Regions from separate parts of the Arthrobacter sp. NicSoilB8 genome, predicted to be linked through region 3. Evidence: predicted binding sites of a transcription regulator. Region 3 holds the regulator's gene; each other region holds the start of a gene.
The links. The regulator HrcA, encoded in region 3, represses chaperone genes, less so after heat shock. The targets are predictions, from matches to a motif close to TTNGCACTCGNNNNNNNCGAGTGCNAA.
Positions count from the first base shown of each region.

Region 1: a site for HrcA is predicted at 2,544-2,570, ahead of groL (chaperonin GroEL). Genes of this name have one in related genera too.
Region 2: a site for HrcA is predicted at 2,627-2,653, ahead of LDO15_RS16190 (FmdB family zinc ribbon protein). Genes of this name have one in related genera too.

Region 1 is NZ_AP024655.1:880,513-886,188, forward strand. It holds gene LDO15_RS04005 (DUF3263 domain-containing protein) at 1-19, shown strand, start outside; gene LDO15_RS04010 (LytR C-terminal domain-containing protein) at 113-745, shown strand; gene LDO15_RS04015 (cold-shock protein) at 905-1,108, shown strand; gene LDO15_RS04020 (ABC transporter substrate-binding protein) at 1,267-2,457, shown strand; gene groL (chaperonin GroEL) at 2,754-4,391, shown strand; gene LDO15_RS04030 (ribonuclease HI family protein) at 4,588-5,676, shown strand, end outside.
Region 2 is NZ_AP024655.1:3,594,719-3,600,394, forward strand. It holds gene LDO15_RS16175 (GNAT family protein) at 292-912, opposite strand; gene galU (UTP--glucose-1-phosphate uridylyltransferase GalU) at 918-1,835, opposite strand; gene LDO15_RS16185 (5-formyltetrahydrofolate cyclo-ligase) at 1,941-2,600, shown strand; gene LDO15_RS16190 (FmdB family zinc ribbon protein) at 2,741-3,001, shown strand; gene LDO15_RS16195 (RcpC/CpaB family pilus assembly protein) at 3,373-4,008, shown strand; gene LDO15_RS16200 (AAA family ATPase) at 4,386-5,676, opposite strand, start outside.
Region 3 is NZ_AP024655.1:2,663,249-2,668,924, forward strand. It holds gene LDO15_RS12000 (16S rRNA (uracil(1498)-N(3))-methyltransferase) at 1-302, opposite strand, end outside; gene dnaJ (molecular chaperone DnaJ) at 305-1,435, opposite strand; gene hrcA (heat-inducible transcriptional repressor HrcA) at 1,515-2,528, opposite strand; gene LDO15_RS12015 (DUF3097 domain-containing protein) at 2,847-3,698, shown strand; gene LDO15_RS12020 (DUF4870 domain-containing protein) at 3,842-4,261, shown strand; gene hemW (radical SAM family heme chaperone HemW) at 4,415-5,653, opposite strand.

The DNA.
Region 1 (5,676 bases), 1.8 Mb from region 3:
TCTGGGAACAGATTCGTAAAGTCGCGTCACGCGCGGCCGGATGCGCAAGTCCTGTTGCGTCCGTTTCCGGCCCCGGGCACCCGTATGAACTCAGCAAGGACGTCGTTTTACCATGACCAAATACGCTCGGGATGAATTTGATCGGGTCCCGGAGACCTCTACCCGGCAGGGTGTCCACCGGGCAGTCGCCGAATCGCGCCGCCGGAGCCTGGCGCCCATCCTGGCGGCTGGCTGCGTAGCCCTGGCCATCGGCCTGGTGGCCTTCCTGATCCTGCCGAAGCTCGGTTTTTCCGGCGGGCAGGCCGCCGCCGTGACCGCCGACGCCAGCGCGTCCGCCTCGAGCACGGCAAGCCCCAGCCCCACGCAGACAAGCCCCCAGGCGGCCGGCACTGCGCTGGCCAGCCCGGAAGCGGCCGGCACAGCGCCGGAGGCATCGCCCTCTGCGACCCCCAGCGCCACCGCCCCCGGCGTGGACAAGACGCAGCCGGTGACGATCTACAACGGGACCACCACTGCCGGTCTCGCCGGCCGCGTCGGCGGCACCGTCAGTTCCGCCGGCTGGGTCCTGGGCCAGACGGGCAACTGGGGCGGCGTCCCGCAGCAGACGTCCGTGATCTTCTACAGCAGCGCCGAGCAGAAGGGCAACGCGGAGGCTCTGGGCACGCTCCTCGGCATCGACACCCTCGTGGAGTCCGCCGAGTTCAACATGCCCCTTGTCGTGGTGATCGGACCCGGCTTCCAGTAAGCCATTCCGGTTACGCCTCAATAACTATTAGCCCGCGGCCCTGCCCGGCGGCGGCATTACTGAGGGACGCTGTGGGTACAGTATCTGCGGATTTCTCTTCGCAGTCCGCGGCACACATCGAGGTGGGCCGCACACAAGCTAGCTGAAAGTGTGGACGCCATGGCACTGGGAACCGTCAAATGGTTCAACGCCGAAAAAGGGTACGGCTTCATCACCGTGGACGGCTCCGAGAACGACGTCTTCGTGCATTGGTCCGCGATCATCGGGGAAGGCTACCGCGCCCTGGACGAGGGCCAGCGGGTGGAGCTCGAAATCGGCGAAGGCGAAAAGGGCCCGCAGGCAGAAAGTGTCCGGCCCGCCTAGTGGCACTTCCTGCCGTCACGAACGCCCTGCGGGACCCAGCCCCGCGTGATCCAGCCCGGCACGCGTCAGGAACGATCCGGCTGGGCCGCGCCCTGGCTGCGGGGACAGCGGCGGCCCTTGCCTTGACGGGCTGTCTCGGGCCCGCGGGAAGTGCCCGTGTGGCCAGCGCCGACGCAAGCGGTGACGGCACCCTGCGCATCGGCCTGATCCTGGACAACACGGGGCAGCAGAATTTTCTCAACGCCCCGCAGCTCGCGGCGGCCAAGCTTGCTGTCAAGGACATCAACGCCGCCGGCGGCCACAAAGGAAAACCGGTGGAGCTCCTGCCGGAAACCATCAGCACGGACACTGCCGCCCAGGCCAGAGCGCTCGTGGCCGCCAAGGCCGACGTTGTGATCGGCCCGACCGATTCCAGCCGTGCCCCTGCCGCCGTCGACGTGCTGGCAAACGCCAAAGTCGCCATCATCTCGCCGGCAAACACCGCCCCCGGGCTGAGCAACTACAAGAGCGGCGGCTACTATTTCCGCACCTCGGCGGCCGACACCGCCCAGGCGTCAGTCCTTGCCAAACTCGTCAAGGACGGCGGCGCCAGGACCCTGGCGGTGCTGCACGAGAAGGGCGACTACGGCAAAGACGTCGCAGCTGCCGTCGCTGACGCGGCCAAGCAATCCGGACTGGACACTGTGGGGGACGCGGAGTTCACGCCGGGTGCAGCGCAACAGGCCGTCAATTCCGTGAAAGCCGCAAACCCCGACGCCGTGGTCCTGGTCGCGCGCGAAGACGCGCAGGGTGCCATCGCCGAACTGAACAACGCCGGCCTGGCCGGCAAGAAACTCGTCCTAAGCGACGGAGCAGTCAACAAGTACGGCTCCGGACTGGGCGCACGGGCGCTCGAGGGCGCACGCGGAGTCCAGCCCGGCGTGTTCCCCTCCGCCGCATTCCAGACGGACCTCGTTGCCGTGGATCCCGGTCTGAAAGACATGATGTTCGCCGCCGAAACGTACGACGCCGTCATCCTCGCCGCCGTCGCTGCCGCCGCGGCAGAGGACGACGCCGGAACCTCCATCGCGGCGTCCCTCGTCTCCGTTTCCGGGGGAACTGCGGGAGCAGTCGGAAATGCGGGCGGCCAGCCGGGCGCCCAGCCCGCCAGCCAGTCGTGCACGAGCTACAAAGACTGTGTCGAAGCCCTGCGGGCAGGCCGGCGCCCCGACTACGACGGCCAATCCGGACGGATCAACTTCGATTCCCGCGGGGACATCACCCAGGCGAACTACATGGTCTACACGTACGGCGAGGACAACCTGGCCTCGATGAGCGGCACGGAAGCCGCCACGAGCAGCGGCGGCTGATCGCTCGTAGCGTATTGGGCCCGCGTGGCGGGCGGTTCGGGCCGGGCACTGCTTGCACTCTCCCCGGGGGAGTGCTAATTATTGACTTAGCACTCCAGCGCACTGACTGCTAACACGACGCCCGGTCCGACCGGACGCGACGTGGTGGCGGCCGGTCCAGGAGCTAAAGAAACACCTTGCTGGGGTGAGATCCCGGGCCCAGCGGCATACAGAGGCCGCCGGGTAGGGATCGTCCGTCGCGGGCACCACAGCGAAGGTTCATTCTTAACGACTGTCCCGAAAGGACTACTGCCGTTATGGCCAAGATCATTGCATTTGATGAAGAGGCACGCCGCGGTCTTGAGCGGGGCCTGAACATCCTCGCCGACGCCGTCAAGGTCACCCTCGGCCCGCGGGGACGCAACGTCGTCCTCGAAAAGAAGTGGGGCGCCCCCACGATCACCAACGATGGTGTTTCCATCGCCAAGGAGATCGAGCTGGACGATCCTTACGAGAAGATCGGCGCCGAGCTGGTCAAGGAAGTTGCCAAGAAGACGGATGACGTCGCTGGCGACGGCACCACCACCGCTACGGTGCTGGCACAGGCCCTGGTCAAGGAAGGCCTGCGCAACGTCGCGGCCGGCGCTGACCCGCTGTCCCTCAAGCGCGGCATCGAGAAGGCCGTCGAGGCCGTCACCGTCGAGCTCCTGGCCTCCGCCAAGGAAATCGAGACCAAGGAAGAGATCGCCGCCACCGCGTCCATCTCCGCCGGCGACAACGAGATCGGCGCCCTGATCGCCGAAGCTCTCGACAAGGTCGGCAAGGAAGGCGTCATCACGGTCGAGGAGTCGAACACGTTCGGCCTCGAGCTGGAGCTCACCGAAGGCATGCGCTTCGACAAGGGCTACATCTCCGCCTACTTCGTCACCGACGCCGAGCGCCAGGAAACGGTCCTCGAGGACCCGTACATCCTGATCGTCAACTCCAAGATCTCCAACGTCAAGGAACTGGTTGCTGTCCTGGAAAAGGTCATGCAGTCCAACAAGCCGCTGCTGATCATTGCCGAGGACATCGAGGGCGAGGCACTGGCCACCCTGATCGTCAACAAGATCCGTGGCACCTTCAAGTCCGTTGCCGTCAAGGCTCCGGGCTTCGGCGACCGCCGCAAGGCGCAGCTGGCCGACATCGCCATCCTCACCGGTGGCCAGGTCATCTCCGAGGAAGTCGGCCTCAAGCTTGAGACCGCCGGACTCGAACTCCTCGGCAAGGCCCGCAAGGTTGTTGTCACCAAGGACGAGACCACAATCGTCGAGGGTGCAGGCGACGCCGACCAGATCGCCGGCCGCGTGTCCCAGATCCGCGCCGAGATCGAAAACTCGGACTCCGACTACGACCGCGAGAAGCTGCAGGAGCGCCTGGCCAAGCTGGCCGGCGGCGTTGCAGTCATCAAGGCCGGAGCCGCAACCGAGGTCGAGCTCAAGGAGCGCAAGCACCGCATTGAGGACGCTGTCCGCAACGCAAAGGCTGCTGTCGAAGAGGGCATCGTCGCCGGCGGTGGCGTTGCCCTGATCCAGGCCGGCGCCAAGGCGTTCGCGAACCTGCAGCTCTCCGGTGACGAGGCAACGGGCGCGAACATCGTCCGCGTTGCCATCGACGCTCCGCTGAAGCAGATCGCCTTCAACGCCGGCCTCGAGCCCGGCGTCGTGGTGGACAAGGTCCGCGGCCTGCCCGCAGGCCACGGCCTCAACGCCGCCACCGGCGAGTACGTCGACCTGCTGGCCGCCGGCATCAACGACCCGGTCAAGGTCACCCGCTCTGCCCTGCAGAACGCGGCTTCCATCGCCGGACTGTTCCTCACCACCGAGGCCGTTGTGGCCGACAAGCCGGAGAAGAACTCCCCGGCCATGGGCGGCGGCGACGACATGGGCGGCATGGGCGGCATGGGCGGTTTCTAAACCCCCGGCTTCCAGCCACCTGAACTAATCGTTCAACGACGGCGGTCCCACCTTCGGGTGGGGCCGCCGTCGTCGGTTAAGCACCTCTCGGTGAATCACGTCTCGGCCCAGATAGCCTCCGTCAGCTGCTGCGGTGGTTTGGCGACGGATCCGGGGAGGGTCGGCGGGTGTCGGCGGTGTCTGGCAGGATAGATCAGTGACGATTACAGCAGCGGCCGACGGTTCGGCCTTAGGAAATCCCGGCCCGGCCGGCTGGGCCTGGTACGTGAATGACGACTGCTGGCGGGCCGGCGGGTGGCCCCACGGCACGAACAACCAGGGCGAACTGATGGCGGTGCTGGACTTGTTCCGGGCCACGGCCCACGTGCCGGGGGAAGACCTGCTGATCCTCTGCGACAGCCAGTACGTCATCAACGCCGTGACCAAGTGGATGCCCGGCTGGAAGCGCAAAGGCTGGCGCAAGGCCGATGGCAAGCCGGTGCTGAACGTGGACCTCCTCAAGGAAATCGACCGGGAGCTTGTGGGCCGCAAGTACACCTTCGAATGGGTGCGGGGCCATGCAGGTCACGATCTCAACGAGGCGGCGGATGACCGCGCCCGGGCGGCAGCCACGGCATACCAGCAGGGCGTTGCCGTCCGGCAGGGGCCCGGGTTCGGTACCCCGGCGGGAACGCCCGCACCGGCAGCCCGGGCAGACTCCACGACACCCCGGAGCGCGCCGGCAAGTCCGCAGGCGGCCCCGCCGACGTCGGCACGGCCAGCGGGCACCACGACGCCGCCAGACCGGCAGGCGGCCCGGCACACGGCACCGCAGGCCGCGCCTGCCCCCTCCGGCCAGCAGGACCTGTTCGACGCACCCGGCCGCCACGACGAAACCAGCCGTTACGACGCAACCGGCCGTTACGGCGCACCCAGCCTCTTTGACGAACCGGACCTTTTCAGCGAACTCGAAGCGGAACAGGCCGCAGCCGCGGCCGGGGCGCACGCCAGCCCCGAAAGCGTCGTCGAGTCCCTCGAACGTGAACTGCTCCGCCCGGAAACCCGGGCGGACCTGGGACGCACCGGCGTCCTGCTCCACCCGGACTTCACCGAGATCGGCAGCTCCGGCAGGATGTGGACACGCGACGCCATGATGATGGCCCTGGAGGACAACCCGGGCGGACCCACCGAGCTGGAGCTCCTGGGGGCGGACCGGCTGGGCGAGAAGACCCTGCTCCTGACCTACCGCAGCCGCACGCGCGAGGGATCAGCCCTGCGCAGCTCCCTGTGGGTCCTCGACGGCGCG
Region 2 (5,676 bases), 930 kb from region 3:
ATAACCTTCCCCGCTTGTGGGTCTGCCGGTTCAATGTCGATGACATCCGCCAGGAATTCTCCTGCAGGCTGCAGCTGGTGGCGCCCGTTCCGGAGAACGTAGGGTGCCACCCACACAATCCAGAGCGCAACAGCAATGACAAGGATCACAGAGCTGCTAAGAGGGAAGTCCACACTCAAAACCGTATGAGGTATATGGGGCGCTGCGCCGCATTGTCAGGGGTGTGTCGCACGCGCGACGCCAATTGGCCGGAGCCGGGGCGTTGTCGCTGGTCAGCCGGTCATCAGGGGCTCAGGCCGGGCGGCTTCGCAACCACCGTGCAAGAAGACCTTCCGGCACTTCCTCCGCCGTGAGCGCAAAGGTGCGGTGGTCTGCCCATTCACCGTTGATGTGCAGGAACCGGGGCCGGAATCCCTCGTCGCGAAACCCGAGTTTCTCCACCACCCGCAGGCTCGGTCCGTTCTCCGGCCGGATGTTGATCTCCATGCGGTGCAGGCCGAGCGTGCCGAAGCAATAATCCGTTGCCATGGCCACCGCTGTGGGGGCGATCCCCCGCCCGGCCCGGTCCTTGTCGACCCAATAGCCAAGAGTCGCCATCATGGCCGATCCCCACACGATCGAGGATACGGTCAGCTGCCCGACCATCACCGGTTTCTCGTGTCCGGGCCGCCATTCGGCGATCACGAAGGGCAGCGCCGTTCCCTGCGCCGCCTGGGACTTCAGCGACCGCACCATCTGCCGGTAATCCGGCAGACCGCCGCCGGGGACCGGGTTTGATGCCTCCCAGGGGGCCAGCCACTCGCAGTTGCGGGACCGAAGCTCGGTCCACTCCTTGCGGTCCCGGTACCGGATCGGGCGCAACACAATATCGCCACTCTCCAGGGTCACCGGCCAGGTGAAACTGCCCCCCACGGGAGTTACTTGGCGAGGCTGGGGGCCAGGGTGGACGCGAAACCGGGCAGCCATTCGCGCAGGCCCGGGCCGAGGTCCTCGCTGTCGCAGGCGAGCTGGACACAGGCCTTGAGGTAGCTGAGCTTGTCGCCGGTGTCGTAGCGGCGGCCCCGGAAGATGACCCCGTAAACGCCGTAGCCCTCTCCGGTGCCGGCCGAAAGTTCCTGCAGCGCGTCCGTGAGCTGGATTTCTCCGCCGCGGCCGGGAGCGGTGCGCTCGAGCACTTCAAAGACAGCCGGGTGCAACACGTAGCGGCCAATCACGGCGAGGTTCGACGGAGCGTCCTCGACGTCGGGCTTCTCCACGAGCTGCTTGATGCGGACGTACTCCTCGCCGCCGATTGCTTCGACGTCGGCGCAGCCGTAGGCGCTGATCTGGGACGGGTCCACCTCGATCAGCGCGACGACCGACCCGCCGGTCTTGGCCTGGACTTCGATCATGGTGCTCAGCAGCTCATCGCGGGCGTCAATGAGGTCATCGCCCAGGAGAACCGCGAACGGCTCGTACCCGACGTGCTGCTTGGCCCGGAGGACAGCGTGGCCGAGGCCCATCGGATCGCCCTGGCGGACGTAGTGGATGTCGCCGAGGTTACTGGCGGCCTGGATGGACTCGAGCTTAGCGGTGTCGCCCTTCGCCTCCAAGGTGGACTCCAGCGCCGGAACGCGGTCAAAGTGGTCCTCCAACGCACGCTTGTTGCGCCCCGTGATCATCAGGATGTCGTTCAGGCCGACATTCACGGCTTCCTCAACGACGTACTGGATGGCCGGTTTGTCAACGACAGGCAGCATTTCCTTGGGCATGGCCTTCGTGGCGGGAAGGAACCTGGTACCAAGGCCCGCGGCGGGGATGACGGCCTTGCGGACGGAAGCGTTGGGTGTATTCACTCGACTAATCTAACGGAGGGACCAATCATTGCGTAATTATTCGCACCGCCCCGCGGGCCCTCTGCCGGTGTGGTGCGGGCTGCACGAGGAGGAGAACGGGCCAGCATGGCGTCAAAAGACGAAATACGCTCCAGCCACAGGGCCAGGCGTGCCGCACTCACGCCGGCCGCACTCGATGCAGCCGCGGGAGGTATCGCCCGCCACGGGCTCCGGTGGGCATCCGGGCTGGCCGGCGGCCGCCCGGCCACTTTCGCCGCATATCTCGGCGTGGGCTCCGAGCCTCCCACGCTGCCGCTGTTGTCGGCCCTGGTCGGGGCCGGGCACCGGGTGCTGCTTCCGGTCTGCGAACCCCATCTGGAACTGAGCTGGGTGTATTGGACGCCGGAGTCCGGGTTTGTCCGCAGCCGCTTCGCCCCCATCCAGGAACCTGTCGGAGAGCGCTACGGCACCTCAGTGATGCGGGACGCTACCGCGATTTTCCTCCCTGCCACAGCCCTGGATTTCTCGGGCAACCGCATCGGGCAAGGCGGCGGCTACTACGACAAGTTCCTCGCGGCATTGGCCGCCCTGACAGCCGCGTCCACTGAGGCGTCCCCGGTAGCGTCCGCCGTGGCATCCCCCGAAGAGTCCAGCTCTGTTGCGTTGCCGACTGCCGCCGTCGTCTACGACACGGAGGTGCTGCCCGCGGGCAGCATTCCCGCCGAGTCGTTTGACCGGAAAGTCGACGCGGCACTGACTCCGGGCGGGATCATCCGGCTCGGCTGAAAGGGGTTCCGGCCGGGGTGATAGAATTAGCACTCAGGCCCTGCGACTGCTAAGGACGGATCCGGTCGGTAGTGATTATCGACAGTGATCCCGCCCCTGCAGCACGGGACCTGCTCGTTTGTCCCAGAGGAGGATTTCCAGTGCCCACGTATGCATACGCCTGCAAGGACTGCAGCCACGCCTTCGAGATTGTGCAGTCGTTCACCGACAGCTCCCTGACGTCCTGCCCCGAGTGCCAGGGCACGCTGCGCAAAAAGTTCAACAGCGTCGGCGTGGTGTTCAAGGGCTCCGGTTTCTACCGGAACGATTCGCGCGACACCAAGGGCAGCACGGTTTCCCCGGCTCCGGCCGCGCCAGCAGCCGCGCCCACGCCGGCGCCCGCAGCCGCAACCGCCAGCTAAAGGGTCAGCCAGAGGGCCGCCTGGGCCAGCCGGGCTACACGTCCGTGCTGTCCGTTGCCCGCATGCCGTTATCCACATACGCGGTTCTGCGTCTGCCGCGCACATGCGTTGCTCCGTAGCGTGGCGGCATGGCACTTTTCCTGAACCCGGCTTCCCCGACTTCGTTCTTGCGCGCATTCGTGCGTGCGTTTTTGTGTCCGCTATTGCTGTTTCGGGGGCTGCAGCCAGCGGTTTCCGGCCGCTGGGCGCGCACCGGGATCCGCACCCCCGGATTTCCTCGCATCACATCGTCCGCGGCCGGCCGCTCCTCCGGAAGCCGGACCGGCCCCGGGAAGCCGCGGCCGCCCCGCAGTCACCCGAGGCAGCGCCGCGTGAGGGGCTGGCTGAACCGGAACCGGCGGCTTCTTGCTGCCCTCCTGCTGTGCATCTCCGTAGGCGTGACGGTTCAGCAGCTTACTCCCGCACCCGCCGCCACCGTCATTGCCTTCGCTGCAGCGGCGGACCTTCCTGCCGGTAAGACCCTGGAATCCGGCGATGTCAGCGAGCTCAGCGTTCCGCCCGATTTAGTGCCATCCGGCAGCCCGGGCAGCGAGGCCGCGTTCGAGGGAAAGCAGCTAGCCACCCCGCTGCGCCGGGGCCAGCTCCTCACTGATGCGCAGGTGCTGGGACCGGGCCTGCTCGCGGGAAGCCCGGCCGGCACTGCAGCCGTACCGCTGAGGATGGCGGATCCGGCGTCCATCCAGCTGGTCTCCCCCGGACAGCTCGTCAACGTGGTGCTGACCGTCGGCAACGGCTTTGAACAATCCGCGGAAAGCCAAGTCCTGGCCGAAGCGGTCCCGGTGCTGTGGACTTCCGTGCAGGGCGGCACGGCTGGGCCGTGGCTCGCCACGGCAGATACCGACGGGCTCATTGTCGTGGCAGCGGCGGCCGACCAGGCACGACGGCTGGCGGGCGCATCCACGCAGGGCAAGCTGTTCTTTGTGCTGGTGGCGGCCGCACCCGGCTGAAAGTCGGGCGAACCCCACGCGCCGTTCGCTGGCGTCAGCCCCGCTACCGACAGAACCCGATCGGCGGCCACCACCGGTGGCCGGCGTCGGAGCCCGATCGGCGGCCGGCGTCAGAGGCCGATCGGTGGCCGGCGTCGGAGCCCGATCGGCGGCCGGCGTCAGAGGCCGATCGGTGGCCGGCGTCGGAGGCCGATCGGTGGCCGGCGTCGGAGTCCGCTCGGCGCCCGCCACCGTCCGAGCCCCGATTGGCGGCCACCACTGTTGACTAGCGCCAGGCCTTCCACCGTCAGAACCCCGTCGGACCCTGCCACTGCAGGATGGCGCGATCCCCCCGGCACGCTCAGAGCCCGCAAGCCATCGGGCTGCGGCCAGACGGTTCAGCCCCAGTGCGGAGGCTTCTGTTCCTGGAGCCAGGCATCATGGTCGTAGTTGTCGGGCTGGTCGCCCCAGCGCCGGGGATCGTCCTCGGCTGCCTTGTTCGGCAGGACGCCTCCCGGGACGGCTGCCGGTTCCGCCGTGCGGCGGGCCGTCTCCTTGGTCCGGTCCTGGTCCGGCCGGTCTGCGGCTGTCCCGTCCGCCTGCAGTCCGGAGTCGCCGCTTCCATCGTTCCCGTTCGCGCCGGCGCCCTGGCTGGTGTGGTCAGCGCCAGTGTTGTCAGCGCCGGTGTTGTCCTGGATGTCGCCGTCCGCACTCATGCCGCCGGCCTCCTCACTGCGTGTCGTACCTGTACTGCCTGTCATGCCGGGCCCCAGATCCGGCTGCTGCACGGTCCCGGGCTGGGACGCAGCACCCGGTGTCCCGGCAGACCGGGGGGACGTGGACTCATGTCCGCGGAATAGCTGGCCCGCGGTTCCGCTGCCACTGAACGCCTGTCCCGCCGGCGCGGCCGCCGCGAACGCGCTGCCTTCCGAGGCCGGTGCATCGCTGTTTGCCAGGTTCTCGAAGTCGTCGTCGAAGAATCCGTGCGATGCCCGAAGCCGGCTGGACACTGCAGGCTTCTCCAGCCCAAGGTAGCCGCCGATCCGGTCGGCACAGGCGGAGGGGTCGGTGAAGACCTCTATGGTCCATAGTGGCATGTAACGCCAGCCAAGGCGCTCGAGGAGCTGGGGCCGGAGCCTGCTGCGTTCACGGACGCTCATCCGCCGGTAGTGGCTGGTGCCATCGGACTCGATCGCCACCGGACGGGGAATCTCCGCGTCGTCCTGGCCGATCGTGGTCATTGGATCGGCGGCCGCGACCATGTTCAGGACGCCGTCGTATTGGTGCCACACCCGCGCGCCGCGGGCCCGGAGCCGGTCGCCCAGGTCCGCTACGAGCGGATCGGCCCCGAGGGCCTGTTCGCTGGCGGCGGCGCGGGAGGCCGGGCTTCCGAGGTCTGAATTGCCCGCGATTTCACGGTCCAGCAACTGGTAGAAATCCACGGCGCCGTGGCTGAGCCGGCTGACGTCAAGGTCCTCCGGGCGGAAGCAACTGAGCACGTGCAGGGATCGGCGCGCACGCGTCATCGCCAGGGCGAATTTCGCGCGTCCCCCCTCCGCGGAGAGCGGGCCGAGGCTGTGAAGCGTGCGTCCGTGCGGGGTGCGGCCGTAGCCCGGGGAGAAGATGACGTGGTCGCGGACCAGGCCCTGGGCCCGTTCCAGATCCACCACGCGGAAAGACTCGTCCCCG
Region 3 (5,676 bases):
GTTTCGGCCGCAAGTTCATCGCGGTCACCCTTGGCGAGTGCCTGGACCAGGACCAGCCGGATCCCGGGCTGGGGCTCATTGGCCAGCTCCCGGCACTCGACGGTCATCTCGCCGGGGGCGACGGCGGTCACCGTGCCGGTCAGGCGCTTGCCGGCGCCGTCCGCGATGTCCACCGCTTCCCCGACGGCGAGCCGTTTGACGGTGACGGCGTGGCGGGCCTCGGCGCCCTCAAGGACAAAGGCCGAGCCGGGGGCCTGCTGGTCCAGGGTGCCTGGGGCGGTGAAGAAGACCGGGTTACTCACCGCTACAGGTTACCGAGCCGGTCCCGGAGTTTGGCGAAGACCCCGCCGCTGGCCGCAAGCTTTCCCTCCGTAAAGTGTTCGCCGCGCAGCTTGGCCAACTGGCGGAGCAGTTCCTCCTGGTGGTGGTCCAGCTTGCCAGGCGTTTCGACCTGCAGGTGCACTTTGAGGTCACCGCGGCCGTGGCCGCGGAGGTGGGTGACCCCGAGGCCGCGCAGGGTGATGACCTCACCCGACTGGGTACCGGCCTTGACGTCGATCTCCTGCTGCCCGTCGAAGGTGTCGAGGGAAATCTCGGTGCCGAGTGCAGCGGCTGTCATGGGGATGTTGAGGCTCGCGTGCAGGTCGTCGCCGTCGCGGACGTAGGTGGGGTCGTTGTTGACCCGGATCTCCACGTACAGGTCGCCCGCCGGGCCGCCGGCGGGACCGGCCTCGCCCTGGCCGGAGAGCTGGATGCGGGTGCCGGTGGCAACACCGGCCGGGACCTTCACGGTCAGGGAGCGGCGGCTGCGGATCCGGCCCTGGCCGCTGCACTCGTTGCAGGGGTCCTTGATAACCGTGCCGAAGCCCTCGCAGGATCCGCAGGGTGCCGAGGTCATGACCTGGCCCAGGATGGACCGCACGGCGCGCTGGACCTGGCCGCTGCCGCCACAGATGTCGCAGCGGACCGGGTGGCTGCCCTCGCGGCAGCAGGAGCCCTCACATGTGGGGCAGATGACTGCCGTGTCGACCTCTAGCTTCTTGTTGACGCCGAACACGGCGTCGCGGAGGTCGATCCGGACACTGATCAGCGCGTCCTGGCCGCGGCGGACCCGGGATGCCGGGCCGCCCTGGCCGCCGCCTGCGCCGAAGAACGTCTCGAAAATGTCCTGGAAGGCGAAGCCCTGGCCCGAGTAGCTGCCGCCGCCGAAGCCGTTGTCGGTGCCGTTCTCGTTGCCGGTGGTGTCATAGACCCGGCGCTTTTGCGGATCGGAGAGGACCTCGTAGGCATGGGTGACGGCCTTGAACCGGTCCGAGGCATCCTCCCCCGGGTTCACGTCCGGGTGCAGGGTCCGGGCCAGTTTCCGGTAGGCCTTCTTGATCTCCTCCCCCGTTGCATCGCGGGAGACTCCAAGAACGTCATAATGGCTGGTCAAAGTGTGTATCTCTTCCTTTTCGTACTGCCGGTGGGGCACTGCCTGCGAGGGCAAGACGTCATCTTCGGTCCCGGGCCCGTCAAGGCCCCAGGATCCTCGAAAGGTAGCGGGCCACCGCGCGGACGGCGGCCATGGTGGTGGGGTAGTCCATCCGGGTGGGCCCCAGGACGCCGACCTTGGCCGTGGCGTCCGGCCCGTAGGCGGTGGCCACCACGGAGGCCTCGGCGAGGCCGTCGTAGGGGTTTTCCCGGCCGATGCTGACAGTGACGCCGCGCGGGTCCTCCGCCATTTCGCTGAGCAGGCGGAGCATCACCACCTGCTCTTCGAGCGCCTCCAGCACCGGGCCGATGCTGAGCGGGAAGTCCACATTGGAGCGGGCCAGGTTGGCGGTGCCGGCCATGACCATGCGCTCTTCGCGGCTGCTCGTGGCCAGGGCCTCGAGGCCGCGGGCCAGGGCCTGGGCTGCCCCGCGGCGCGCCGGCGGTCCACCGGCGACGACGGCGGGCAGCAGCTGCGGCAGCAGGCTCAGCGGGGTTCCGGACAGGCTCGCCAAGAAACGGCTGCGCAGCTCCGCGAGGGCGTCGTCAGGAAGGTCCTGCCCGACGTCGATCACGCGCTGCTCCACCTTGCCGGTGTCCGCTATCAGCACGATCAGCACCTTCCGGGGCGCCAGCAGGACGAATTCGATGTGCCGCACCCTGGCGCGGCTAAGAAGCGGATACTGTACGACGGCGACCTGGTTGGTCAGCTGGGCGAGGAGCCGCACGGTCCGGTCCAGGACGTCGTCGAGGTCCTCCGAGCCCTCCAGCAGGGCCTGAATGGCCCGGCGCTCGGCCGGGGACAGCGGCTTGACGGCCGAGATCTGGTCGACGAACAGCCGGTAGCCCTTGTCCGTGGGGATTCTGCCGGCACTCGTGTGCGGTGCCGTGATGAGGCCTTCGTCTTCCAGCGCCGCCATGTCGTTGCGGATCGTGGCACTGGAAACTCCGAGATGGTGCCGTTCGACGAGCGCTTTGGAACCAACGGGCTCACGGGAATGGACATAGTCCTCCACGATGGCCCGCAACACTTCGAGTTTGCGCGGTTCGCTCACGCTCCACCTCCAATCGACGGTCACGCAGTCGGTACCGCCCGCAGCGTCCGGTTCGCGTCCACGATGTGGTGCAGGGGCGGTCCGCGACTGGACAGGGGTTAGCACTCGACATGCCTAAGTGCTAACCAGTCTAATATGAGTCGCCGCGTTGTTAGCATTGGATTCGCTCCAGGCGTGGCCCGCGGGATCGAGTTTCCCGTCACGTCGGCGCTGAGACCGTGGCAGCCCGTGCCGTGGCCGCCCCATGCGGTCCGGTTCCGGCTCGCGGAGAGTTCCACTGTCCGTCGTTCATTCCAAGAGCAAAGTAAGCGTGTAGAGATGTCGTACCAGAACTGGGGACCCCAGAACCTGTCCGCCCCCGCCAAGACGCAGCTGCCGGAAGTTCCCGTGGAACGCGGGATGGTTCTCGAGGAGGTCCAGTCCGGCTGGGTGGGCGCCGTGACCCGGGTGGAGAAGTCAGGCGGCATGCACGTGGTGGCGTTGGAGGACCGGCGGGGCAAGTCCCGGTCCTTCCGCCTCGGCTTCGGCTTCCTTTTGGAGGGGCAGCCGATCCGGCTGATGCCTCCGGTCCCGAAGAAGGCCGCTCCCGCCGCCGGTGCCGGCCGCACGGCGTCGGGCTCGGTCCGGGTGGCGGGACAGCGCGCACAGGTGGCCAGGGCCAGCCGCATCTGGGTGGAAGGCAAGCACGACGCCGAGCTCGTCGAGAAGGTCTGGGGCGACGACCTCCGGGTGGAGGGCATCGTCGTCGAACCCCTGCACGGCATTGACGACCTTGCCGCGGCCGTGGCGGAGTTCGGTCCCGGCCCGGGCCGCCGGCTCGGCGTGCTCGTTGACCACCTGGTGCCCGACTCCAAGGAGTCGCGGATCGCCGACGCCGTCATGGCCTCGCCGGGCGCCGCCGGCAACGTGCTCATTGTGGGCCACCCTTACGTGGACGTGTGGCAGGCCATCCGTCCCGCGGTCCTGGGGATCGAGCGATGGCCCGTGATCCCCCGCGGCGTGGACTGGAAGACGGGCATCCTGACGGCGTTCGGCTGGCCTCACTCCACGAAGGAGGACATCGGCCTCGGCTGGCAGAAACTCCTGGGGGCCGTGCACAGCTATGCGGATCTGGAGGCATCCCTGCTCGGCCGGGTGGAAGAGGTCATTGACTTCCTCACCGTGCCGTAGCCTGGTGGCGGCGCGCCCCTGATCTCCATTTAGGCGCCCGAGCAAGTATTCTTGAAACGGCGGCCGCGCCCCCAGCGCAGTCCCGGCTATTCCAGGCACGAACCCCGGCAGCAACGCATCACCGCAATCCAAAGGACTACACCGTGGCAGATAACGCACGCGAACACACGGACAACAAGGCTGGCCATGACCAGCCCCCGTACCATGGCGTTCCGGCAAATGCGCTTCCGCTGACGGCCAGCGAGGACCGGCAGTGGGCCACGCTGGCGCACTTCGGCGGCATCCTGGGCTGCGTGCCCTCGCTGCTGATCTACCTCATCTTCAAGGACCGCGGCCCGTTCACGGCACAGGAATCCAAGGAAGCCCTCAATTTCACACTGCCGCCGACGATCGCCGCGGTGCTCGCCAATCTGCTGGTCTTCATCCCCGTGGTAGGCAACCTCTTTGCCGTGCTCGCCACCGTGATCTGGATCGCCGTGACCTGCTTCTCGGTGGCGGCAGGCATCCACGTCAACCGCGGCCAGCCGCACCGTTACGAGTTCAACCTGCGCTGGATCAAGTAGTCCGGGCCGGATCCAAAGACCCGTCCCCCACAACGTCTCCCAACAGCAGAACCGGCCGCTGCCCGTCAGGGCGTAGCGGCCGGCTCTTTGTGTGTCGTGGGAGGGTGCGGCCCGGGGCATGGTGCCGGGCCCGGGCAGAATGTCCCCGGCTTATTAGTCCGGCAGGATCCTGCGGACCACGGCGTCGGCCAGCAGCCGGCCCTTGAGTGTGAGGACCAGCCGCCCCTTGAAGGCGGCCGCGGGATCCACCAGGCCGTCGGCGATCAGCCCGGCGACGGCGTGCCGGCCCGTGTCGCCCAGGCCGCCGAGGCTCGGGATGTCGAGTCCGGAGTTCAGGCGGGCCTCGAGCATGACGCGTTCGACGTTGCGGGTTTCGGTGTCCAGCGTTTCGCGTCCGGCGGCGGGCGAAACACCGGCGCCGAGGCGGTTGGCGTAGGCGGTGGGGTGCTTGACGTTCCACCACCGCACGCCGCCGACGTGCGAATGCGCCCCTGGCCCGATGCCCCACCAGTCGTCCCCGCGCCAGTAGGCGAGGTTGTGCCGGCAGGCCTGTTCGGGGGTGCGGGACCAGTTGCTGACCTCATACCAGGCGAGCCCGGCGGCGGAAATCAGATCGTCGGCGAGTTCGTATTTGGCGGCGTGGTCGTCGTCGTCGATTTCCGGCACTTCGCCGCGCCGGATCTGCGCCGCAAGCTTGGTGCCGTCCTCGACAATCAGCGCGTATGCGCTGATGTGGTCGGGGGCGTAGGACAGCGCCGTCTCGAGCGAGTAGCGCCAGTCCTCCAGCGACTCCCCGGGCGTCCCGTAGATGAGGTCGAGGCTGACCGCGAGGCCCGCATCGCGGGCCCACCGCACCACCTCGGGCACCCGGCTGGGCGTGTGGGTGCGGTCCAGGACCTTCAGGACGTGCGGAACGGCCGACTGCATGCCGAAAGAGACCCGGGTGAACCCGGCGTCGGCCAGCAGCTGCAGGGATTCGGGGGTGACGGAATCCGGGTTGGCCTCCGTGGTCACCTCGGCGCCGGGCTGCAGGCCCCAGGCTCCGATCGCGGCGGTGAGGATGCGCGCCAGATCCTCCGCCGGCAGCAGCGTGGGCGTGCCGCCGCCAAAGAAGACGGTGCTCAGCGGCCGCTCGGGCAGGCCCGACGCCGCCAGGACGCGTCCGGCGAACTCCACCTCAGAGACCGCGGTGGCTGCGTAGGCGTCCTGCGACGCCCCGCCGCCGAGCTCGGTGGCAGTGTAGGTGTTGAAGTCGCAGTACCCGCAGCGGACGGCACAGAACGGGATGTGCACATAGAGCCCGAAGGCACGCTGATCCGCACCCTCGCCCGCCTGGGCGGGCAGGAGCCCGTCCGGCGGCGCGGGGTCGCCGAGGGGAAGAACGCTAGGCACGGGCCCGGCCCGCCGTCGCTGCG